4 regions of the Billgrantia sulfidoxydans genome follow, and region 2 is predicted to be linked to each of the others. Evidence: predicted binding sites of a transcription regulator. Region 2 holds the regulator's gene; each other region holds the start of a gene.
The links. Region 2 encodes LexA, which represses DNA repair genes until DNA is damaged. Its sites were predicted from a motif close to TACTGTNTANNTANACAGTA; they were not measured.
Positions count from the first base shown of each region.

Region 1: the regulator LexA is predicted to act here: its motif matches at 2,798-2,817, upstream of recA (recombinase RecA).
Region 3: the regulator LexA is predicted to act here: its motif matches at 3,377-3,396, upstream of HNO51_RS02910 (LexA family protein).
Region 4: the regulator LexA is predicted to act here: its motif matches at 2,032-2,051, upstream of HNO51_RS07920 (DNA topoisomerase III).

Region 1 is NZ_CP053381.1:594,265-599,612, forward strand. Features, by position in the region: gene mutS (DNA mismatch repair protein MutS) at 1-877, opposite strand, end outside; gene HNO51_RS02800 (mechanosensitive ion channel family protein) at 1,030-2,151, shown strand; gene HNO51_RS02805 (CinA family protein) at 2,260-2,772, shown strand; gene recA (recombinase RecA) at 2,894-3,958, shown strand; gene HNO51_RS02815 (regulatory protein RecX) at 3,962-4,441, shown strand; gene alaS (alanine--tRNA ligase) at 4,616-5,348, shown strand, end outside.
Region 2 is NZ_CP053381.1:2,036,618-2,041,965, reverse strand. Features, by position in the region: gene nagZ (beta-N-acetylhexosaminidase) at 1-791, opposite strand, end outside; gene HNO51_RS09555 (L,D-transpeptidase) at 901-1,419, opposite strand; gene HNO51_RS09550 (TetR/AcrR family transcriptional regulator) at 1,421-2,086, opposite strand; gene lexA (transcriptional repressor LexA) at 2,285-2,932, shown strand; gene dinB (DNA polymerase IV) at 3,069-4,118, shown strand; gene HNO51_RS09535 (energy-coupling factor ABC transporter permease) at 4,123-4,794, opposite strand; gene purU (formyltetrahydrofolate deformylase) at 4,816-5,348, opposite strand, start outside.
Region 3 is NZ_CP053381.1:613,134-618,481, forward strand. Features, by position in the region: gene HNO51_RS02885 (Bug family tripartite tricarboxylate transporter substrate binding protein) at 1-194, opposite strand, end outside; gene HNO51_RS02890 (chromate transporter) at 335-868, opposite strand; gene HNO51_RS02895 (chromate transporter) at 865-1,437, opposite strand; gene HNO51_RS02900 (GntR family transcriptional regulator) at 1,592-2,278, shown strand; gene HNO51_RS02905 (IMPACT family protein) at 2,256-2,876, opposite strand; gene HNO51_RS02910 (LexA family protein) at 2,876-3,355, opposite strand; gene ccmA (cytochrome c biogenesis heme-transporting ATPase CcmA) at 3,560-4,204, shown strand; gene ccmB (heme exporter protein CcmB) at 4,191-4,928, shown strand; gene HNO51_RS02925 (heme ABC transporter permease) at 4,943-5,348, shown strand, end outside.
Region 4 is NZ_CP053381.1:1,696,138-1,701,485, forward strand. Features, by position in the region: gene HNO51_RS07915 (ketopantoate reductase family protein) at 1-14, opposite strand, end outside; gene HNO51_RS07920 (DNA topoisomerase III) at 80-2,008, opposite strand; gene HNO51_RS07925 (ABC1 kinase family protein) at 2,138-3,382, shown strand; gene HNO51_RS07930 (SEC-C domain-containing protein) at 3,466-5,283, shown strand; gene HNO51_RS07935 (AmpG family muropeptide MFS transporter) at 5,293-5,348, opposite strand, start outside.

The DNA.
Region 1 (5,348 bases), 1.4 Mb from region 2:
GGGTATTGTCGCCGCCGCCGCCGAGGTTGATGTCGATCTCGAGGTTGCGTCGACTGGCGGCGTCGATCACCACGGCATCGTCGCGGTTCTCCACGCCCAGCGCGGTGACGTGGGGCAGCCGCGAGCGCTGGGTGTCACGGGCGTACTCGACCAGCACGCCGGCGGCGGTGAGGGCGGCCTCCAGGTGGGCACAGCCGAAGCCGCGCAGGTCCTGCACCTGGAACTGGTCGCACAGCAGGCGCGTGGCCGATTCGAGATCGAACAGCCAGTCGCTCTGGCGGCGCAGCCCCGGGCGACCCTCCAGCGCGGGCGGCAGCGACAGGCTCTCGGGCAGCAGCAGCTCGGCGGGGTCGAGGCGCTGCAGTTCGGCGAGCATGTCGCCTTCGCCTTCCACCTCGAGCACGCTGAAGCGGCCGCTGGAGAGTTCCAGCCAGGCGATGCCCCAGCAGTCGCCGACCGGGTGCACGGCGACCAGCAGGTTATCGCGGCGGGCGTCGAGCAGCGCCTCGTCGTAGAGCGTGCCCGGGGTGACGATACGCACCACGCGGCGCTCCACCGGCCCCTTGCTCGTCGCCGGGTCGCCGATCTGCTCGCAGATGGCCACCGATTCGCCGGCCTTCACCAGGCGCGCCAGGTAGCCCTCGGCGCTGTGGTAGGGCACGCCGGCCATGGGAATCGGCTTGCCCGCGGACTGCCCACGCTGGGTCAGGGTGATGTCGAGCAGCGCGGCGGCGCGCCTGGCGTCGTCGAAGAACAGCTCGTAGAAATCGCCCATTCGGTAGAACAGCAGCACCTCGGGGTGCTCGCGCTTGATCTTCAGGTACTGGGCCATCATCGGCGTATGGCTCGGCACATCCGTCTTGACCGCGTCGTTCATGCTTTCTCGGCTGGCTCGTCGGTTGTGTGGGCATGGAAGGAAGCAAGGTTACCACGCCCCACCCGCGCTCGACATGCCGTAACAAAGCCACGCCGTCAGAAGGCGTCGCTTTGTCCATAATGACTGGCGCCATCGGATAAAGGGAGGCATCCATGGAGACGGAATTGTGGCAAGGCTGGGGGGCGTGGCTGGGCCAGCCGACCCTGGTGACGGCGCTCCTGCTGCTGGGCATCACGCTGGTCGCTTACCTCGTCCTGCGCCTGGCATTGCGCCTGCTCGTCGGTCGCATCGTCGACTGGTCGGCCCATGGGCGCGGGCACTGGCGGCACTATGCGGCGCATATCGCCGAGCATACCAGCCGACTGCTGCTGGCCGTGCTGGCCCTGCAGGTGGCCCTGTTCGTGGTGGAACTCGATCCGCTCTGGGAGCGGCGGGTCAGCCATTTATGGTTCCTGGTGCTGGCGTTTCAGTTCGGCCTGTGGGTGGATGCCGCACTGGGCCTGTGGAAGGAGGATACGCTGCGGTCGGAGGCCGGGCGCGACAATCAACTGACCGTGACCATGGTCGTGCTGATGTTTCGCATCGGGCTCTGGGCCGTGGTGTTGCTCTCCGTCCTGGCCAACCTGGGGGTCAATATCACCGCCTTCGTGGCCAGCCTGGGGATCGGTGGCATCGCCATCGCGCTGGCGGTGCAGACCCTGCTCGGCGACCTGTTTGCGTCGGCGTCGATCGGGGTCGACAAGCCGTTCAAGGTCGGACACTTCATCGTCTTCGATACGATCGCCGGCACGATCGAGTACATCGGGCTCAAGACCACCCGCATTCGCAGCCTCAGCGGCGAACAGGTCATCATCTCCAACACCCGCCTGCTGCAGCAGACCATCCACAACTACAACCGCATGCAGGAGCGGCGCGTGGTGTTCAACCTGTCGCTCTCCTTCCGCACGCCGCTGGACAAGGTGCGCGAGGTGCCGGAGATCGTTCGACAGGTCATCGAGTCGGTGGAGAGCACACGCTTCGATCGCGCCCACCTGCGCTTCTTCGATGACTATGCGCTGAAATATGAGGTCGTCTACTACGTGCTCAGCCCGGACTTCAACCTCTACATGGACATCCAGCAGACGATCAACTTCGGCCTGCTGGACGAACTGCGCAAGCGCGAGATCAAGTTCGCCATGCCGGTGCGCTCTCTCGAATTTCTCGACGAGGTGCCGCTGGCGGCAGAGTGGGCGGGCGCCTCGCCGGCGCGGGCCCGTGCCGACGACCGGGCGTGACGAAGCGGTGATGCCTGCCAATCAAGGGGGGATGCGCTATGGTAGCAGGCAGCCGCAGAATGCGTGGCCGGCGCCTGTCGGCCGGTCCTTACCAAAAGGAGCGATACCATGCCCCACAGTGCCTCCAGCCTGGCCAACCTCGACCTCGCCACCCTCGCCGAACGGCTCGGGCGACGCTGTCGCGAGCATGGCGTCAGCGTCACCGCCGCCGAGTCGTGCACCGGCGGCGGGGTGGCCAGTGCGATTACCTCGGTGGCCGGCAGTTCGGATTATTTCGATACCGGCTACGTGACCTACTCCAACGCCGCCAAGGCGCGCCTGCTCGGTGTACCCGAGGCAACGATCGCCCAGCACGGCGCGGTCAGCCGCGAAGTGGTGGAGGCCATGGTGGCGGGCGCCTGCCGCGACAGCGGGGCCAAGCTCGGCGTGGCGATCAGCGGCGTGGCCGGACCCGACGGCGGCACGCCGGAAAAGCCGGTGGGCACCGTGTGGCTGGCCTGGGGCAGCGAGGCACGCCAGCGGGCCGAGCGCTTCCACTTTCCCGGCGACCGCCGCGCGGTGCGCGAGCGCGCGGTACGCGAGGCCATCGTCGGGTTGATTCGTTACCTCGAAGCCGACTAGTCGCGCGGCGTTTTTTTCGTCATACTACTGTCCAACCATACAGTGTCCGGGCGAGCTCCCCACGGTGGCCCGCCTACCAACTGCACCTGCAAGCGTCTGCGAGTTCTGCGAGGAGAGCCTCATGGCACAGGATGAAAACCGTTCCAAGGCATTGAATGCCGCCCTTTCCCAGATCGAGCGCCAGTTCGGCAAGGGCACCGTGATGCGCCTGGGCGACGCGCCGCGGGTAGTGATGCCATCGGTGTCCACCGGCTCGCTGGGGCTCGACATCGCGCTCGGCATCGGCGGCCTGCCCTACGGTCGCGTGGTGGAGATCTTCGGCCCGGAATCCTCTGGCAAGACCACCCTGACCCTGTCGGTGATCGCCCAGGCCCAGCGCCAGGGCAAGACCTGCGCCTTCATCGACGCCGAGCACGCGCTCGACCCGAGCTACGCCGAGAAGCTCGGCGTCAACCTCGACGACCTGCTGGTGTCGCAGCCCGACACCGGCGAGCAGGCGCTGGAGATCTGCGACATGCTGGTGCGCTCCGGCGGGGTCGACGTGATCATCATCGACTCGGTGGCGGCGCTGACACCGCGCGCCGAGATCGAGGGCGAGATGGGCGATTCCCACGTCGGCCTGCAGGCGCGCCTGATGTCCCAGGCGCTGCGCAAGATCACCGGTCACATCAAGAACGCCAACTGCATGGTGGTGTTCATCAACCAGATCCGCATGAAGATCGGCGTCATGTTCGGCAGCCCCGAGACCACCACCGGCGGCAACGCGCTCAAGTTCTACGCCAGCGTGCGCCTCGACATCCGCCGCACCGGCTCGGTGAAGCAGGGCGACGAGGTGGTCGGCAACGAGACCCGGGTCAAGGTGGTCAAGAACAAGGTGGCGCCGCCGTTCCGCCAGGCCGAGTTCCAGATCCTCTACGGCAAGGGCATCTATCACGCCGGCGAGGTGGTCGACCTGGGCGTGCAGTGCAACCTGATCGACAAGGCCGGGGCCTGGTACAGCTACCAGGGCAACAAGATCGGCCAGGGCAAGGCCAACGCCGCCCAGTTCCTCGAGGACAACCCGGCGGTGATGGAGGAGATCGAGAGCCAGATCCGCGGCCAGCTGCTGGCCACGGTCGCGCCCAAGGAGGAGGAGGCCGAGGAGCCGGTGGCGGCCGACGCCGAGCGCGAGGACGACCTGCTCTAAGCCATGCCTGCCCGGTCCGAAGCGCCCGCGGCGTCCCCGCGGGATGACGCCATCCGCCTGCTGGCCCGGCGCGAGTACTCTCGCGCCGAACTGACCCAGCGGCTGGCGTCCCGGGCCCACCCCACGGAGGCGATCGACGCCTGTCTCGACGCGCTGGCCGAGGCCGGCCTGCAGTCCGACGCCCGTTTCGCCGAGAGCTTCCTGCGCTCGCGGGTGATGCGCGGCCAGGGTCCGCTGAAGGTGCGTGCCGAGCTGGAGCGGCGCGGCGTCGAGCGCGGCCTGATCGCGGCCGCGCTGGCCGAGGCCGAGCGGGAGGGCGAGGTCGACTGGTTCGAGCTTGCCCGCGAGGTACTCGAGCGCCGCTTCTCCGGCCCTGGCGATACCCCTCGCGAACGCGCCCGGCGCGAACGCTTCCTGGCGGCCCGCGGCTTCGATTTCGAGCAGATCCGTCATGCCCTGGCGCGACTCGGCGCCGTCGACTGAGCACGGTCATGTGCACCTCCCCTTCAGTCGCTTGACAACTGCGTTATAATGCCTCCCTTTGCGAACGCCCTAGGTGGCGCTCCTGACACGTCAAGGCGTGCGATTCGGCCAGGTTGACACGGTGCTGGACGCGCCTGCCCGTCGGGTGACCACGCTCATCGCCACGGATACCCCATGAAAAGCGCAGACATCAGACAGGCCTTTCTGAGTTACTTCGAGGAGCACGGCCACACCATCGTGCCGTCGAGCTCCCTGGTGCCGGGCAACGACCCGACGCTGCTGTTCACCAACGCCGGCATGGTGCCGTTCAAGGACGTCTTCCTCGGCCGCGACCCGCGCCCCTACGTGCGCGCCACCTCGGCGCAGCGCTGCGTGCGCGCCGGCGGCAAGCACAACGACCTCGACAACGTCGGCTACACCGCGCGCCACCACACCTTCTTCGAGATGCTGGGCAACTTCAGCTTCGGCGACTACTTCAAGCGCGACGCCATCCGCTTCGCCTGGGAGTTCCTCACCCAGCGCCTGGGGCTGCCGGCCGAGAAGCTGTGGGTCACCGTGCACGTGAGCGACGACGAGGCGGAGCGCATCTGGAAGGAGGAGATCGGCGTCGACCCGGCGCGCTTCTCCAAGCTCGACGAGGACAACTTCTGGCAGATGGGCGATACCGGCCCCTGCGGGCCCAGCTCGGAGATCTTCTTCGATCACGGCCCCGAGGTGTGGGGCGGCCCGCCCGGCAGCCCCGAGGAGGACGGCGACCGCTACATCGAGATCTGGAACCTGGTGTTCATGCAGTTCGATCGCGACGCCGCCGGCAACCTGAACCCGCTGCCCAAGCCCTCCATCGACACCGGCATGGGGCTGGAGCGCGTGGCGGCGGTGCTGCAGGGCGTGCACTCCAACTACGAGA
Region 2 (5,348 bases):
GGCGCCCCGGCAAAGCCGGCACCGGCCATGCCGAGGTCGTCGGAGAAGATAGCCCCCTTGAAGCCCAGCGACTCGCGCAGCAGGCCCAGCCAGCTTGTCGAGAAGCCCGCCGGGCGCGAATCGAAGGCGGAATAGATCACGTGAGCCGGCATCACGCCGTCGAGCCGGCCGGCGAGTTCGGCGAACGGCACCAGGTCGTGCCGGCGCAGCGCCTCGAGCGGGCGCTCGTCGACCGGCAGCTCCAGGTGGGAATCCGCCGCCACCCCGCCGTGGCCGGGGAAATGCTTGCCCACCGCCGCCATGCCGGCTTCGTGCAAGCCGCTGACGAAGGCGCCGGCCATGGCCGCCACGGCCTGGGGGTCGGAGGAGAAGCTGCGATCGCCGATCACGCTGGAAAGGCCAACATCGACATCGAGCACCGGGGCGAAGCTGAGATCAAGGCCGCAGGCCGCCATCTCCATGCCCAGCAGCCAGCCGGCATCGAGACACAGCCTCAGGGTCACCTCCGGGGCCACGGCATAATCCCGGCCGATCCGCCCCATGGCCGGCAGGCGCGTCACCCCTTCACGCAGCCGCTGCACGCGACCGCCCTCCTGGTCGATGGCGAGCAACAGCTCCGGGCGTACGCGCCGTATGGCATCGCAAAGCTCCCGCACCTGCCGCGCATTCTCGACGTTGCGAGAAAACAGGATGACGCCCCCCACTTCGGGGCGCTTGAGCAGCGCACGCTCTTCCTTGCGTAATGCGGTGCCTTCCAGATCGAGCATCACCGGGCCGAGGGTCTGGGTCATGATCGGAGTCCTTGGGCATGAAAGGGAGCTGATTCTAGACCAAAGCCGTCTACGGCAACAGCCATCGGTGCGGTAAGAACCGTACCGGAAACGGCGCTTCCTTCCTAGCTCACTCGTGCAGCCAGACGGGAGTGCCCGGCAGTGCCAGCGCGAAGACTTCCAGCAGCGCCTGGTCACGCATGCGGATGCAGCCATGCGAACGGGGCACCCCCATCGGCTGATCCGGCGGCGTACCGTGTAGATAGATATAGCGCCTCTGGGAATCGACGTCGCCGCCGCGATTGATACCCCGCTCGAGTCCGCACAGCCACAGGATGCGGGTCAGGATCCAGTCGCGCCCGGGGTGGGCGGCGGCCAGCGTCGCGCTATAGACCTCGCCGGTGGAACGCCGGCCACGAAAAACGGTACCCGGCGGCTGCCCATGGCCGATGGCGGCCCTGACGTAATGCCAACCGAGCGGCGTGCAGCCGCTGCCTTCGCGTTGGCCCGTTCCCGCCAACGCCGTCGATACGGGCCACTCCAGCAGGCGTCTGTCGCCCTGCCACTGGACCAGGCACTGGCGCCCGATGTCGACTTCGAACCAGCACCCGTCCCGGGGCGGCAACGCCTCCAGCCGCGGAGTATGCATGTCAGCTCGCCCTGGCCGGCTGCGCGGCAGGCGGCGGCAGAGGGGCGTTCATTGCGGCGACCACCACAGGGCGCAGGCGACGAATCAAGTCGCGCACCGAAACATGCTCGTGGTAGTCCTTCTCGGCGATGTCGCGCAGCGCGTCGAGACCCGAGAGGGTAAAGATCACCGTTCCCAGGACGAAGTGAAGGCGCCAGAAACGCTCGGCATCGGGAAGCTCCGGGGTGGCGCGGCGCACCAGGTCGGTGAAGCGGGTGAAGACGCTGCCGTACTCTTCCTGGATGTGACGACGCAAATGTCCCTGGGCCTGGCTGTAGGCAAGCCCCAGCAGCTTCATGAACACCTTGAGGCTGTGCTTCTCGGCCGGCACCTCAAGCACGGTGCGAGCCATGGTTTCCAGAAGCACCTCCAGCGGGATGACATTGCCGGCATGCTGAGCCTCGAGCTCGTCGAGGGCATGGTGGAAGCGCACCGTGAAGGGGTCGAGGTAGCGTGAGAAGACCGCCTGGATCAGCGCTTTCTTCGAGCCGAAATGATAGTTGACCGCGGCGAGGTTGACGCGAGCCTTGCTGGTGATGGTGCGCAGCGAGGTCTCGGCGAAGCCGCGCTCGGCGAACAGCACCTCGGCGGTGTCGAGGATGCGCGTGACGGTATCGGTCTGGGCCATGATCAGTTCCCACTGGAAACGACTGTTTTAAACATTACAAAAGTCTACGCCATTACGATGCACGGCTCAATGTCACGACAGCCAGAAGCGTTTTAAACGATTTACGAACGCCGCGCGATCCCGCACGCTGCCTTTTACTGTATGGGCTTCCATGCTGTATACTTGACCAATACGGCCTTCACGCCTCTGGAGTTCGCCATGACACGCCCGCTCACTTCGCGTCAGCAAAACGTCTATGACTTCATCGTCAAGACCATGAACGAATTCGGCTACCCCCCCACGCGGGCCGAGATCGCCCGAGCGCTGGGCTTCCGCTCGCCCAATGCCGCCGAGGAGCACCTGCGCGCACTGGAACGCAAGGGCGTGATCAGGGTGATACGCGGCACCTCACGCGGCATACGCCTGCCGGCTCAGGAAGCCGACAGCATCGTCAGTGAGCCGAGCGGCGAGGGGCTGCCGATCATCGGCGAAGTGGCTGCCGGCAGCCCCGTCCTCGCCGCCGAGCACATCGACCGCTATTGCCCCCTGCCCCCGGATTTCTTCACGCCTCGCGCCGACTACCTGCTCAAGGTTCGCGGGCTCTCGATGAAGGACGTCGGCATCCTCGAGGGCGACCTGCTGGCCGTGCATCGCACCGATCGCGTGCGCGACGGCCAGATCGTGGTCGCGCGCCTGGAAGACGAGGTCACGGTCAAGCGCTTTCATCGCCAGGGTCATCGCGTTGTGCTGGAGGCCGAGAACGCCGACTTCGCTCCGATAGAGGTGGATCTGCGCCACCAAGAACTCGAGATCGAGGGGATTGGGGTGGGGGTCATTCGCGGCGGCAACGGCCAAGCCTTGGGGTAAGAGCTGGCTGCGCTTGGCCATACGGCGTTAAAAATTGGCTTAAAATGCTCATTTGCAACAGCAAACTCCGCTTTTTCGCCAATTTTTGCCTTGTCTGGCCTTCGCTCGCTCAGCTCCGACGTCCTGGCGAATCTCCATGAGCCGCAAGATTCTGCATGCCGACTGTGACTGCTTCTACGCCGCGGTGGAGATGCGTGACAACCCGGCGCTGCGTGAGGTACCGCTGGCCATCGGTGGCAGTGCGGAGGGGCGCGGGGTCATCGCGACCTGCAACTACCCTGCCCGTGCCTACGGCATTCACTCCGCCATGCCGACGGCGCGGGCACTGCGGCTGTGCCCCCACCTGACTCTGCTGCGCGGGGATTTCGACCGCTACCGCGAAGCGTCACGCCAGATATCGGCGATCTTCCACGAACTGACACCGCTGGTGGAGCCGCTGTCACTGGACGAGGCCTTTCTCGACGTCACCGAGGTGACGCGCTTCTCGGGCAGCGCCACCTGGATGGCACGCTGGCTGAAGGAGGAGTGCCTGAAGCGCGTCGGCATCACGGTGTCGGTAGGCGCCGCCCCGTCGAAGTTTCTGGCCAAGATCGCCAGCGACTGGGAGAAGCCCGACGGCCTGACCGTCATCTCCCCTTCCCAGGTGGACGACTTCGTGCGCCAACTTCCGGTCACCAAGCTGCACGGCGTCGGCCCGGCCACGGCCAAGCGCTTGCAGGCGCTCGACATCGACACCTGCAGCGATCTGCAGACAATGCCGCTGGAACGCCTGCTGCAGGAGTTCGGCAAGTTCGGCCGACGCCTGTTCGAACTCGCGCGAGGCATTGACGACAGGCCGGTGCGCATCGAGCGCGAACGCAAGTCGGTGAGCGCGGAGACCACCTTCGCCAGCGACCTGCCCGAGCTCGCGCTCTGCTACGCCGAGCTAGCACCGCTGTGCGAGCGCCTCGACGCCCGGCTCGCCCGCCACGGGCATCCGCCCGTCGCCGGCATTTTCGTCAAGGTACGCTTCGACGACTTTTCCCTCACCACCCTCGACTCACGAGGCGGCTTGCCTGACCTGGAAAATTTCGCTGCCCTGATGGAACAGGCCTGGGCGCGTCGCGCGCGCCCGGTACGGCTGCTCGGCGTAGGAGTCAGGCTGGTGACGGACGATGCTCGGCGCCAGCTCAGCCTGCCGTTTTAAAGATTCACTTGGTATCGATATAGCGGTGGTCGTTGAAGGTGGCGACCCAGTCGGGGTGATAGACCATCAGCACGCTGAGCAGCATGCCGGTGAGAAAGGCCTCCGACGGCATCAGCAGTGGCAGGAACAGGGCGTACTCCTTGGCCAGATGGACGGCATCCGGGTCGGTAGCACCGAGCATGACCAGCCCCAGACCGGCAAGCCCCGTGCCCAGCGTCGCCAGCGCTGCACCGAAGAAGCCGCACAGGAAAAGAAAGATCATCAGGTTGTCGGGCAGGTAGCGATCGACGATGCGCCATATCGACACCATCACCAGGACCGGCACCAACCCGGTAATCAGCACGTTGACGCCGAGCAGAGGCCAGCCTGCCTTGCCCAACGCGACCAGCGAGAGGTTGGCCAGCAGATTGGTCACCAGTGCCAGCGGCGCCTTGAAGACCAGCGTCAGCAGTGCCGTCAGCATCAGCTGCAGCGCCAGCCAATCGACCGACTGGGCCCTGAGCTGCCACAGCAGCACGACGGCCACACTGGCCGCCAGCCAGCGATGCTGCAGGCCGTGGTCGGCCAGCAGCGGCTGCCAAGGGCGCTGCACCAGCGCCAGGCCCAGCACCGTCAGCGAGATCAGCCCGCATGCGATCAGCAGCCAGGGGGCCAGAATCGGCTCGGAAAAGGTCATTGCCGCACTACCAGTCAGGGATCAGGCGAAGACGACGGTCTTGTTGCCATGTATCAGCACCCGGTCCTCCAGATGCCAGCGCAGGCCGCGCGCCAGTACCGCCTTCTCCACGTCGCGGCCGAAGCGCACCAGGTCCTGCGGCGTGTGGCAGTGGCTCACGCGGTGTATGTCCTGTTCGATGATCGGCCCGGCGTCCAGTTCCTCGGTCACGTAGTGACAGGTGGCACCGATCAACTTGACGCCCCGCGAGTGGGCCTGGTGATAGGGCCGTGCCCCGGCAAACGACGGCAGGAAACTGTGGTGGATGTTGATGACCCGCCCGGCATAGCGCTCACACAACCGCGGCGGCAGGATCTGCATGTAGCGGGCGAGCACCACGATGTCGGCCTCCATTGCCTCCACATGTCGCTCGACTTCAGCGAAGGCTGCGCTCTTGTCATCGGCTCCAACCGGTACGTGGTAATAGGGCAGGCCATGCCACTCGACCATGCTGCGCATGTCGTCATGGTTCGAGATCACACCGACGATGTCGCCCTCCAGCTCACCGGCCGTCC
Region 3 (5,348 bases), 1.4 Mb from region 2:
ATCGATTCGCCCAGGTGCTGCTCCGCCTCCTGGGAGATCAGGCGGAAGATGATATCGGTGGCGCCGCCCGGGCCGTAGGGGATGATCAGGCGGATGTCCTGCTCGGGGTAGTCGGCCTGGGCCGTGCCGGTCAGGGCAATGCCGGTGGCAAGGCCGATGGCGGCGAGGGTGTGGGTCAGTCGTGTGCGCGTCATGTCGAAACACCTTTGCTCTTGTGGGTGGTGTGGTGATGTGCCGCTCGTCATGAGGCGGCACGGTGTGAGCGCCTACTCCGCTTGGGGCGTTATTGTCGTTGTGATGTCGTTGTCGTGAGCAGCCGGCTGGGTGGCGAGCCTCATCCGCCGAGAAAGAGCCCTCCGTAGACGAGCGCCCCCAGCACCACGAAGGCCGGATGAGTGCGAAAGCGCAGCAGGGCAATGGCGGCAGCCGAGGCGATGATCAGCGTGTGAATCAAACCGGCGCCTGCCACCCCCTCGCTGAGGAAACTCCAGGTCAGCCAGGCCATCATCATGGCGATCACCGGGCGTACCCACTGGCTCATGCGCTGGACACGCGGAGAGTGGCGGTGCCGGTAGAGCAGCCCCAGTGCACCGAGCATCAGCAGCAGCGATGGCGCCACCGTGGCCAGAACGGCTACCAGGGCGCCGCCGAAGCCGGCCACGTCGTAGCCCACGTAGCCGGCCATCTTGGTGGCGATGGGGCTCGGCAGGGCATTGCCGAGGGCGAGGGTTTCGGCGAACTGCTGGGCGTTCATCCAGCCGTAGCGGCCCACCACTTCGGCTTCGATCAACGGGATGATGGCAGGGCCGCCGCCATAGCCGATGATGTTGGGGATGAAGAAGGCGAGAAAGAGGTGCCAGTAGATCACTGGGTCGCCTCCTTGCGCCGGAGCGCGGGACGCAGCAGGGCGGCAGCCAGCAGTGCGCCGATGATCAGGCCGGGATGGACTCCGATGAGGTAGATCAGCGCCCCCGAGGTCGCCGCCAAGGCCAGGCTGGCGATCCAGCCCAGGGCGAGCCGCGACTTGTGCCAGAAGTCCAGTGTCAGCTGTCCCATCATCACCATGACCACCGGTACCACGGCCTGCCCCATGCCGCGGATCCAGGCCACGTCGCGGTAGCGGCTGAATACGGTGAGCAAGGCGATCATGGCCACGATCATGGGCAGGATGACGGCAATCACGGCCACGAGGCAGCCGAGCGAGCCGGCAACCCGGTAGCCGATATAGCCGGGCATCTTGGTGGCGATGGGGCCGGGCAGGGTGTTGCCGATGGCGAGGATATCGGCGAACTCCTCGTCGCTGAGCCAGGCATGGCGCTTGACCACCTCCTGCTGTACCAGAGGTATCATGGCAGGACCGCCGCCGAAGCCAAGCAGGCCGATGCGGGTGAAGGCCCAGAACAGCGCGCCCAGGGGCGCTTTGCGGGATGCCGTCATGCCGTCGTCTCAGGCGAATCGGTATTGAAGGTGATCGTTGATTTAGATTTCATTTGTCATCTTATGAGAAAAAAATCGATTATTGTGGCTAGAATATAGGTTGAGTCAGAAAGCAGCGTCAACCTTCGATTCCGAGACGAACAGAGGAGGGGGCATGGGGATCGCCAAACGCAAGGAGCAGCCGACGACGTCCAGTCGCATCTACGACACCCTGCGACAGGACCTGGTGAACGGCCGTTTTGCCGCAGGAGAAAAGGTCGCCATCAGTGCGCTCAAGGAGCGCTACGAGGTAGGCTTGAGCCCGCTGCGCGAGGCATTGAACCGCCTGGCGGCCTACGGTCTGCTGATCCAGGAGAACCAGCGGGGCTTCCGCGTGCCCAGCCTTGAGCGAAGCGAGCTCGACGACATCGCCGAGATGCGCAGAGAACTCGAGGGCATGGCACTGGAGCGGGCCATTCGTTTCGGCGATGCCGAGTGGGAATCCGAGCTGTTGGCCGCGGCGCATCGACTGAAGCGAGCCGACATGGCGCCGGAGAAGGTTGATGAATGGGAGCAGTTTCACGCCCGTTTCCACCGTACCCTGGTGGCGCCGTGCGGCTCGGCCTGGCTGCTGCGTTTCATCGAGCAACTGCACGACCAGTTCGACCGCTACCGCCGGATGGCACCCGAGGCGCCCGAAGTGCGCCGCGTGCTGGACGCCCAGCACGGCGAGCTGGTGCAGCTGGCGCTGGAACGTGACATCAAGGCCGCACGGGCCGTGATGGACGACCATATCCAGCGCTCCTACGAAGTGGCGCTGCGGGGCGTGACGGCGGGAGTCAGTCCGCCTCGACCAGGCTGAGATTGCCGCGCAGGCGCGCTTCCAGTGGGCTGAGATCGACCTCGGTGTCGCTGGGCCAGCCCACGCTGAGCAGCACGCCGTCGCTGGCGTAGTCGGCGGCTTCGACCGGTACGCCGTGGCTCTCGAGCCAGGCGCGGGCCTCGGCCTCGCCGGCGAAGCCGACCTTGAGCCTGAGCGCCGTGCGCTCGACCACTTCCCGTCGCGGCAGCGCGTCGAGCCCGCGGGCCACGGCCTGGGCGTAGGCGCGGGCCAGGCCGCCGGTGCCGAGCTTGGTGCCGCCGAAATAGCGCGTTACCACGCAGCCGACCTGGCCCAGCCCGGCGCCCTCCAGCACTTGAAACATGGGGCGCCCCGCAGTGCCGCCGGGCTCACCGTCGTCGGAGAAGCCGATGGCATTCTGTTCGCCGGGCGGGCCGGCGATGTAGGCACTGCAGTGGTGGCTGGCGTTGGGGTGAGTGCGACGGGCCTCGGCCAGCAGGGTCTCGAAGGCGGCGACGTCGGGGGCGTGGCAGAGCCAGGCGATGAAGCGGCTTTTCTCCACTTCCGTCACGCTCTCGCGCCAGGCGCCCGGCGGCAGGTCGGGGACCGGATAGCGCATCAGTGGGTCAGCTCGCGGCGATCCGCCTGGCGCACCACGCCCATGACCATGCCGAGCACCTGGATGTCGCTGTTCTTGAGGTAGATGGGGGCCATGTTCTCGTTGGCCGGCTGCAGGCGCACGCCGCTCTTCTCGATGTAGAGCTTCTTCAGCGTCACCTCCTGCTGGTTGATCAGCACCACGGCGGTCTCGCCGTTCTCGGCGCTCTCCTGGCGCTCGATGATGATCACGTCGCCGTCGAAGATGTTGCAGTCGACCATCGAATCGCCGCGCACCCGCAGGGCGTAGGTGTTGCGCCGCACCATGCAGGCGGGGGCGTGGATGCTGCCGCCGCTGGGGCAGGCCTCGATCGGCAGGCCCGCCGAGACGTCCCCGAGCAGGGGCACCTCGACGAGGTCGGTGGCGTCGACGCTGGCCCAGGAGGTGGCGATGGGCTGGTTGGGGCGTCGGTACAGGTACTGCATGGAAGGCGTTGGCATTGGCGTTCCCCCTCTTTGCGACCCTGTTGAAATGTACAGGTATCCTGCATCATACCAAGCGGTCGCCGGGTGGCAAGTTTTGCCGATGCCGACATGCCTTGACCTGAGGCAAGGGTGGCGCCGTGACGCACCCCCCGTCGCTAGCGGCTAGGGGCCTTTCCGTGTAGCATTTCGGTCGAATTTACCCTTTCCTGGAGAGTGCCGTTGAGCCTGCGTCTGCAAGCGCAAAGCCTGGCCTGCGAGCGTGACGACCGCTGGCTGTTCCGGGGCCTGGACCTGGATATTCGCGCTGGCGAGATCGTACGGGTGGAAGGCCCCAACGGCAGTGGCAAGACCACTCTGCTGAAGATTCTCTCCGGCCAGCTGGCCGACTACGAAGGCGAGCTGTTCTGGGGTGAGCGGCCGATGCGCAGGGCGCGGGAGTCCTTCCTCGCCAGCCTGCTCTACCTGGGCCATGCGCCGGGCGTCAAGGCCGCGCTCACGCCGTTGGAGAACCTCGCCTGGTACCAGGCATTGGCCGGTCAGTCGGGGGGTGAGGCGGCACGCTTCCAGGCGTTGGAAGAGGTCGGCCTGGCTGGCTTCGAGGACGTCCCCGCGGCGCAGCTCTCCGCCGGTCAGCAGCGCCGCGTGGCGCTGGCGAGGCTGGCGCTGACGCCGCGGCCGCTGTGGGTGCTCGACGAGCCCTTCACCGCCATCGATCGCGACGGCGTCGCGGCGCTGGAGCGGCGGCTGGTCGAGCACGCCCACCGCGGTGGCTGCGTGCTGGTCACCACCCACCACGAACTGGCGCCGTGCGCCGAGCTGCGCCGTGTCCGCCTCGGCGGGGGAGGGGCCGATGCCGGCATCTGAGGGCTCGCTGAGAGAGGGTGCGGTGATGGCTCGCGAGGAACCTCGCGGCGGCCTCGCTGTCGCAGTGTGGGCAACGTTGAAGCGGGACCTGGTATTGCTGCTGCGGCGGCGCAGTGAAGTGCTGAACCCCCTGGTGTTCTTCGCCATCGTCATTACCCTGTTCCCGATCGGCATTTCCCCCGACCCGACGCTGCTGGCGACCATCGCGCCCGGCCTGCTGTGGGTGGCGGCACTGCTGGCGGCGCTGCTGTCGCTGGACAGCCTGTTCCGGGCCGATTATGACGACGGCTCGTTGGAGCAACTGCTGCTGACACCCCAGCCGCTGGCGATGCTGGCCCTGGCCAAGGTGGCCGTGCATTGGCTGCTGACCGGCCTGCCCCTGGCGCTGATGGCCCCCGTGCTCGGCATCATGCTGGCACTGCCGGCGGGCAGCTATCTGGTATTGGCCGTCTCACTGGCACTGGGCAGTGCCAGTCTCAGCCTGATTGGTGCCATCGGAGCGGCGCTGACGGTGGGGCTCTCCCGCGGCGGCGTGCTGCTGTCGCTGCTGGTCTTGCCCCTGTACATTCCGGTGCTGATCTTCGGTGCCGGGGCCGTCCAGGCAGCCATCTTCGGCGATGGCGTGCTGGCGCACCTGGCGATCCTCGGCGCGCTGCTGGCGCTGGCCCTGATCTTCGCGCCACTGGCGATTGCGGCGTCGCTGCGCATCAGTATCAACGGTTGAGAGGTTGACGAGGCATGTGGGCCTTCATAAACAAGTTGCGTTCCCCCAAGTGGTTCTACGCCATCAGCGCCCGCCTGCAGCCCTGGTTCTGGGCCGCAGCGCTGATCCTGATCGTCACCGGCAGCGTCTGGGGGCTGGCCTTCGCCCCCGCCGACTACCAGCAGGGCAACAGCTTCCGCATCATCTACGTCCACGTGCCGGCGGCCTTCCTGGCCCAGTCGATCTTTATCTCGCTGGCGGTGACGGGCCTGGTGTTCATGGTATGGAAGATCAAGATCGCCGACATGGCCGCCACCGTCATGGCGCCACTGGGTGCGGCCATGACCTTCGTCGCGCTGTTCTCCGGCGCGGTGTGGGGCGTGCCCACCTGGGGTACCTGGTGGATGTGGGACGCGCGCCTCACCTCGATGCTGATCCTGC
Region 4 (5,348 bases), 340 kb from region 2:
GTCTGGTCGTTCATGTGAAGCCTTGTGAGACGAACACCGGCAGCCAGCATACCGCGGCGGGTTGCCAGAGCAAGCGGCATCATGCCTTCGCGCGTGGCTTGCGGCGTGTCCGGGCCGAGGCGCTGCGCCCACGTCGGCTCTTGCCGGCCGCTGTGCGCCGTTTCGCCACGTCGGTGGCTTCGCCCTGTGCCGTGGCCATGGCCTGGCGCAGCCGGCCCGCATCGGCGCTGCCCAGCAGGCTGCGCAGGTCATCGACCAGTGCGGCGAGGAACGGTGCGGGGTCGTCGTCGCGTTCGGCGATGGCCGTCAGGCGCTGCTCCCACAAGGCGGTGCGCTCCGGGCGTGAAGCGGCCTCGGGCAGCGAGGCGATCAGGCCGCTGCCGAGGCGGGTGGCGCGCAGGGTCTTGTGTCGGCGCACCAGGTAGCCGCGCTCGATCAAGGTCTCGATGATCCCGGCACGGGTGGCCTCGGTGCCCAGTCCGTCGTGCTCACGCAGGGTGCGCTTGACCGCGGGGTCGTCCACGTAGCGGGCGATGTTCATCATCGCCTTGATCAGGCTGGCGTCGGTGAACGGCTCGGGCGGTCGGGTCTCGCGCTCCTCGACCTCGCAGGCCTGGACCCGGCAGGGCTCTCCCTCGCGCATGGCCGGCAGCGGCGGCGCCTCCTCGCGGGTGGTGAACAGCGGCTTCCAGCCGGGCTGGAGCAGCTCCTGGCCGCTGGCGCGGAAGCACTCGTCGAGGATGCTGAACTCCGCCTTGACCTCGCGCGCGATCAAGGGTGGGTAGAACTGGGCCAGCACGTTGCGTGCGATCAGGCGGAACACGTCGGCCTCGGCGCGCTCCAGCCGCTCGAGTGCGGCCGGCTTGCCGGTGGGGGCGAGGGCATGGTGAGCGCCCACTTTCTTGTCGTCCCAGGCCTTGGAGCGCAGGGCGAAGTCGGCGCCGGCGAGCCAGCCGCGAAGGGTCTCATCCTGGCCGCAGGCGCTACTCAGGGTCGCGTGCGCCTGGGCCAGGTGCTCCTGGGGCAGGTAGCGACAGTCCGAGCGAGGGTAGGTGATCAGCTTGTGGCGCTCGTAGAGCCGCTGGCAGATGTCCAGCACCGCCTGGGCGGAGAGTCCGAAGCGGCGCGCGGCGTCCACCTGCAGCGCCGAGAGCGAATAGGGCAGCGGGGCCGACTGGCGCTTCTGGCGTGTCTCGAGCGAGGTGAGCCGTCCCTCGGCGCCGCGCAGGCGCGCGGCCAAGGCCTCGGCCGGTGCGCGTTCGAGCAGCCGCCCCTGGTCGTCGAGTCGGTGGCTTTCGCCGGGCTGCCACCAGGCGCGCAGCTGGCCGTTGGCGATCGCCAGGTCGACCCACAATACGTAAAAGGGGTAGGCGACGAAGCCTCGAATCTCGGCGTCACGGCGGACCACCAGCCCGAGCACCGGGGTCTGTACCCGGCCCACCGAGAGCACGCCCTCGTGGCCGGCCTGTCTCCCGGTCAAGGTCCAGGCACGAGTGAGGTTGATGCCGTACAACCAGTCGGCGCGGGCGCGCGACTCGGCGGCCCGGTAGAGCGGCTGGTAGCGGGCGTTGTCTTCCAGTCGCGCCAGGGCGCGCTGCACCGCCGGCCGGTTGAGGTCGCTGACCAGCAGGCGTGCCACCGGCCCCTTCCAGCCAAGGTGTTCGATCACTTCCTGAACCAGCAGTTGCCCTTCGCGATCCGGATCGCCGGCATGCACCACTTCGCGGGCCTGCTTGAGCAGCTTGCGGATGACGGCGAGCTGCCCCCTGGCCTTGGGCCGCGGGGTTAGCTGCCAGCGGCTTGGCAGGATTGGCAGATGGTCCAGTCGCCACTGCTTGAAGGCGGGGTCGTAGGCATCGGGCGGGGCCTGCTCCAGCAGGTGTCCGAGGCACCAGGTCACCACGCTGTCGCCGGCGTGAAGGGCACCGTCCTCGCGGCGTACGCCACCCGGCAGGGCGTCGGCGATGGCCCGGGCCAGGCTGGGTTTTTCGGCGATGATCAGGCGCATGTCACCCTTCCGTGCAGTCGTGTTGGTGGATATTCTTACAGTAATCGACCATCGAGGCCAGGGGGTTAGGGCGCCGCGTGCGGTACCATCCCCGTTGCGAAGGCCACCGTCAGGCAGAGGAGTGCCATCATGCGGGAACGGGGTAGGACACGGCGACTGTTCGGACTCGGGGCGCGTACCGGTGGCACCCTGCTGCGCAGTCGGCTCGGCGGCGAGGCGGACTGGCGCGCGCTGGGCGAGGCCCTGTTCGAGGGGCTTTCCGAACTCAAGGGCCCGGCGATGAAGCTGGCCCAGATCATGGCGCAGTGGGACGACCTGCTGCCGCCGGACCTCGCCGACGAGCTTGGGCGCCTGCAGCGCCAGGCCGAGCCGATGCCGTGGGAAGGCATACAGCGTACCCTGGTCGAGCAGTACGGCGAGCTGGGCGACAACTTCCGCGAGATCGAAACCAGGCCCTTCGCCAGTGCTTCCATGGGACAGGTGCATCGTGCGGTGACCCATGGCGGCGATTCCCTGGTGCTCAAGGTACAGTACCCGGGGCTGGCCGAGGTGCTGGAGGGCGACCTGGCTCAGCTCCAGCGCATCATGCGCCTGGGGCGCTGGTTCAAGGTGCCCCAGGCGCGCCTGGATGCGCTGTTCGAGGAACTGGCTGCCAGCCTGCGCAGCGAGCTCGACTATCACGCCGAGGCTTGCGCCCTGGCGCGCTATCGCCAGCGCTATGCGCATCTGGCGGGCCTGGCGATACCCGAGCCGCTTCCCGAGTTCTCCGGCCCGCGCGTACTGGCCATGCGCCATGTGGCCGGTACGCCGCTGCGCGAGCTGGAAGGAGCGGACGACACCCTGCGTCAGCGCATCGCCGCGACGCTGGCCGACTGGCTCACCGAGGAACTGTTCGTCCACGGCGAACTGCACGCCGACCCGCATGCCGGCAACTTCGCCGTCGACGCGGCAGGCCGGCTGGTGATCTACGACCTGGGCGCGGTGATCCCGGTGCCCGAGGCGCACCTCAAGGCGATGATGCAGCTGCTCGACGCCACCCTGGCCGGCGACCCCATGGCCATGGATGAGGCCCTGCGCCGGCTGGGCGGGCGCCAGGGGCAGGGGGCGCCGCTGGCGCTTTATCGCGATGCCGCCGAGGCGGTGGCGCCGCTGTTCGCGCCCGGGCCCCAGGACTTTTCGGACGTTCGAGTGCATCGCCGCCTGCGCGATCTCACGCCCCGAGTCTGGGCGGCCATGGACCGCCTGCAGCCGCCGGCCGACGTGCTGCTGCTGTCGCGCACGCTGAACGGGCACTACTGGAATCTGGTGCGCCTGGGGGCCCGCCTCGACATGCACGCCCGCACCCGGCCACTGCTGGCCTGGGCGAGGCGTTGAGCCATGTGCGACCGCTCTTGCGTGCAGCACCGAGCCGCGCTTCCCTGTTACTATATTCGCCTTTTGAACTGGCGGAGAGTGTGATGCTGGCAGTATGGGTGGAACAGCTGCTGGGCTATGCGTCGGGGGCCCTGGCAGCCATCCGTGAGGAGGAGCGCTATCCGGCCCTGATGGCCTGGGCGCGTGAGGAGGGTGCCGAGCTGATGGGCGGCGACCTGGCCATGGCCCAGGCGTTGGCACCGATCCTGTGGAGCCAGACCCCGCTCGAACGCGCCGGCTTTACCTGCGAACCCTTGGCGCGCCCCGGCCGCAACGAACCCTGCTGGTGCGACTCCGGGCGCAAGACCAAGCACTGTTGCGGTGCCGTCGCGATGCCCGCCGAAGTACCCGACCACCTGATGTGGATGCTTTCGCTGCGCGACTGGAAGGGGCCCACGCTCAAGGCGGCGCTCGAGAGCGGCCATGCCCCCGCCCAGGCCCTGCTCGAGGCCGGGCTGATCGCCGCCGAGACGGGCCAGCGCGGGCGTGCCCAGCAGATCCTCGAGTCGTTGTTCCAGCGTGCCGACTGGTCGCGCCTGCCGGCCCAGGCCGAGCCGGCCTTCGAGCTGTTGATCGATCTCTACCAGGAGCGCGGCTTCATCCGCAAGCGTGCCGAACTGCTCGACGAGGTGCTCGAGCGCGGCCCGCTGTTCCTGCGCGGCGTGGCCCTGGAGCGGCTGTGCCTGATGCACCTGGACAACGACGACCTCGACAGCGCCCGTTCCGCCTTCGTGCGCGCCCAGCAGGCGCTGCCCGACTCGCCGACCCTGGCCTATATCGAGGCCATGCTGCTGCTGCACGAGGGGCACGAGGAGGAGGCCGCCGAACGCGCGCGCTTCTGGTTCCGGCGCCTGGCGCGCAAGGGCGAACTGGAGCCTGACCAGCTGCAGTTCCTCGCCGACCTGGCGGAAAACCCCGGCGCTACCCTGGCCGACCAGCTGCTCAACGCCGAGGAGGACCTGGCCGAGCCGCTGGCCTCGCTGCAGGAGCTATTGGCGGAATTGCCCACTGCGCGCGGCCTGGACGTGCGCCGCACGGCCGCAGGGGAGCTGGAGTACCACAGCAGCGCGCGGGAGGACACCCTGTACGCCGCCTGGCAGAAGCATTTCCAGGTCGAGGTGGATGACGAGAGCGCGCTGGGCCTCAAGGGCGATCCCTGGATCCAGGCCGGTGACTGGCTGCGCGAACTCTGCGCGCATCCCGAGTGGCTCGACTCGCCGCGAGTGGTGGAGTCGCTCACCCTGGCCCTGACCAGCCGCTTCGGCAGCCTGCCGTGGATGTCGCCGAGCCTGTTCGAGCCGCTCGCCGATCGCCTGGAGCGCTGGCTCGAGCGGATCCGCGGCGAGGGTGAGGGTCCCTTCCTGTGGGACAGTGCCGACAATGCCGTGCTGCTGCGTACCGGCCTGGCCCTCGTGGTCGGCATGGAGCGAGGGGCTCGGGAGCGCTCCCGTCGCCTGGCCGAGCGGCTGCTGACGCTCGACGACCAGGACAGCCTGGGCCTGCAGGAGCTGGTGCTCGACCAGCTGCTGCGTGAGGGGCGCGACCGTGAGGCGCTGGCCGTGACCGAGACCCGCCGCGATGACACCCCGGTTCTGGGGCTGTTGATGGGTCGGGCGCTGGCGCTGTTCCGGCTGGAGCGCCTCGACGAGGCCAACGAGGCGCTGCGCGAGGTGCGCCGCCACAACCCCCATGCGTTGCCCATGCTGTGCGCCGAGCAGACCCGTCCCGTGCCGTCGGGCCCGGACAGCGTCGCCGAGCCCGGCACCCGCGCCGAGGCATGGCAGTACCGGACGCTGATGCGCGACCAGTGGCGCACCACGCCGGGAGCGCTGGCGTGGCTGCAGGAGCAGATCGACGCCTGAGACGCTGCGTCAGGCCGCGCGGGGGGCGGGGGGCGGCACCAGTGCCTTGTCGCGGCTGATCCAGA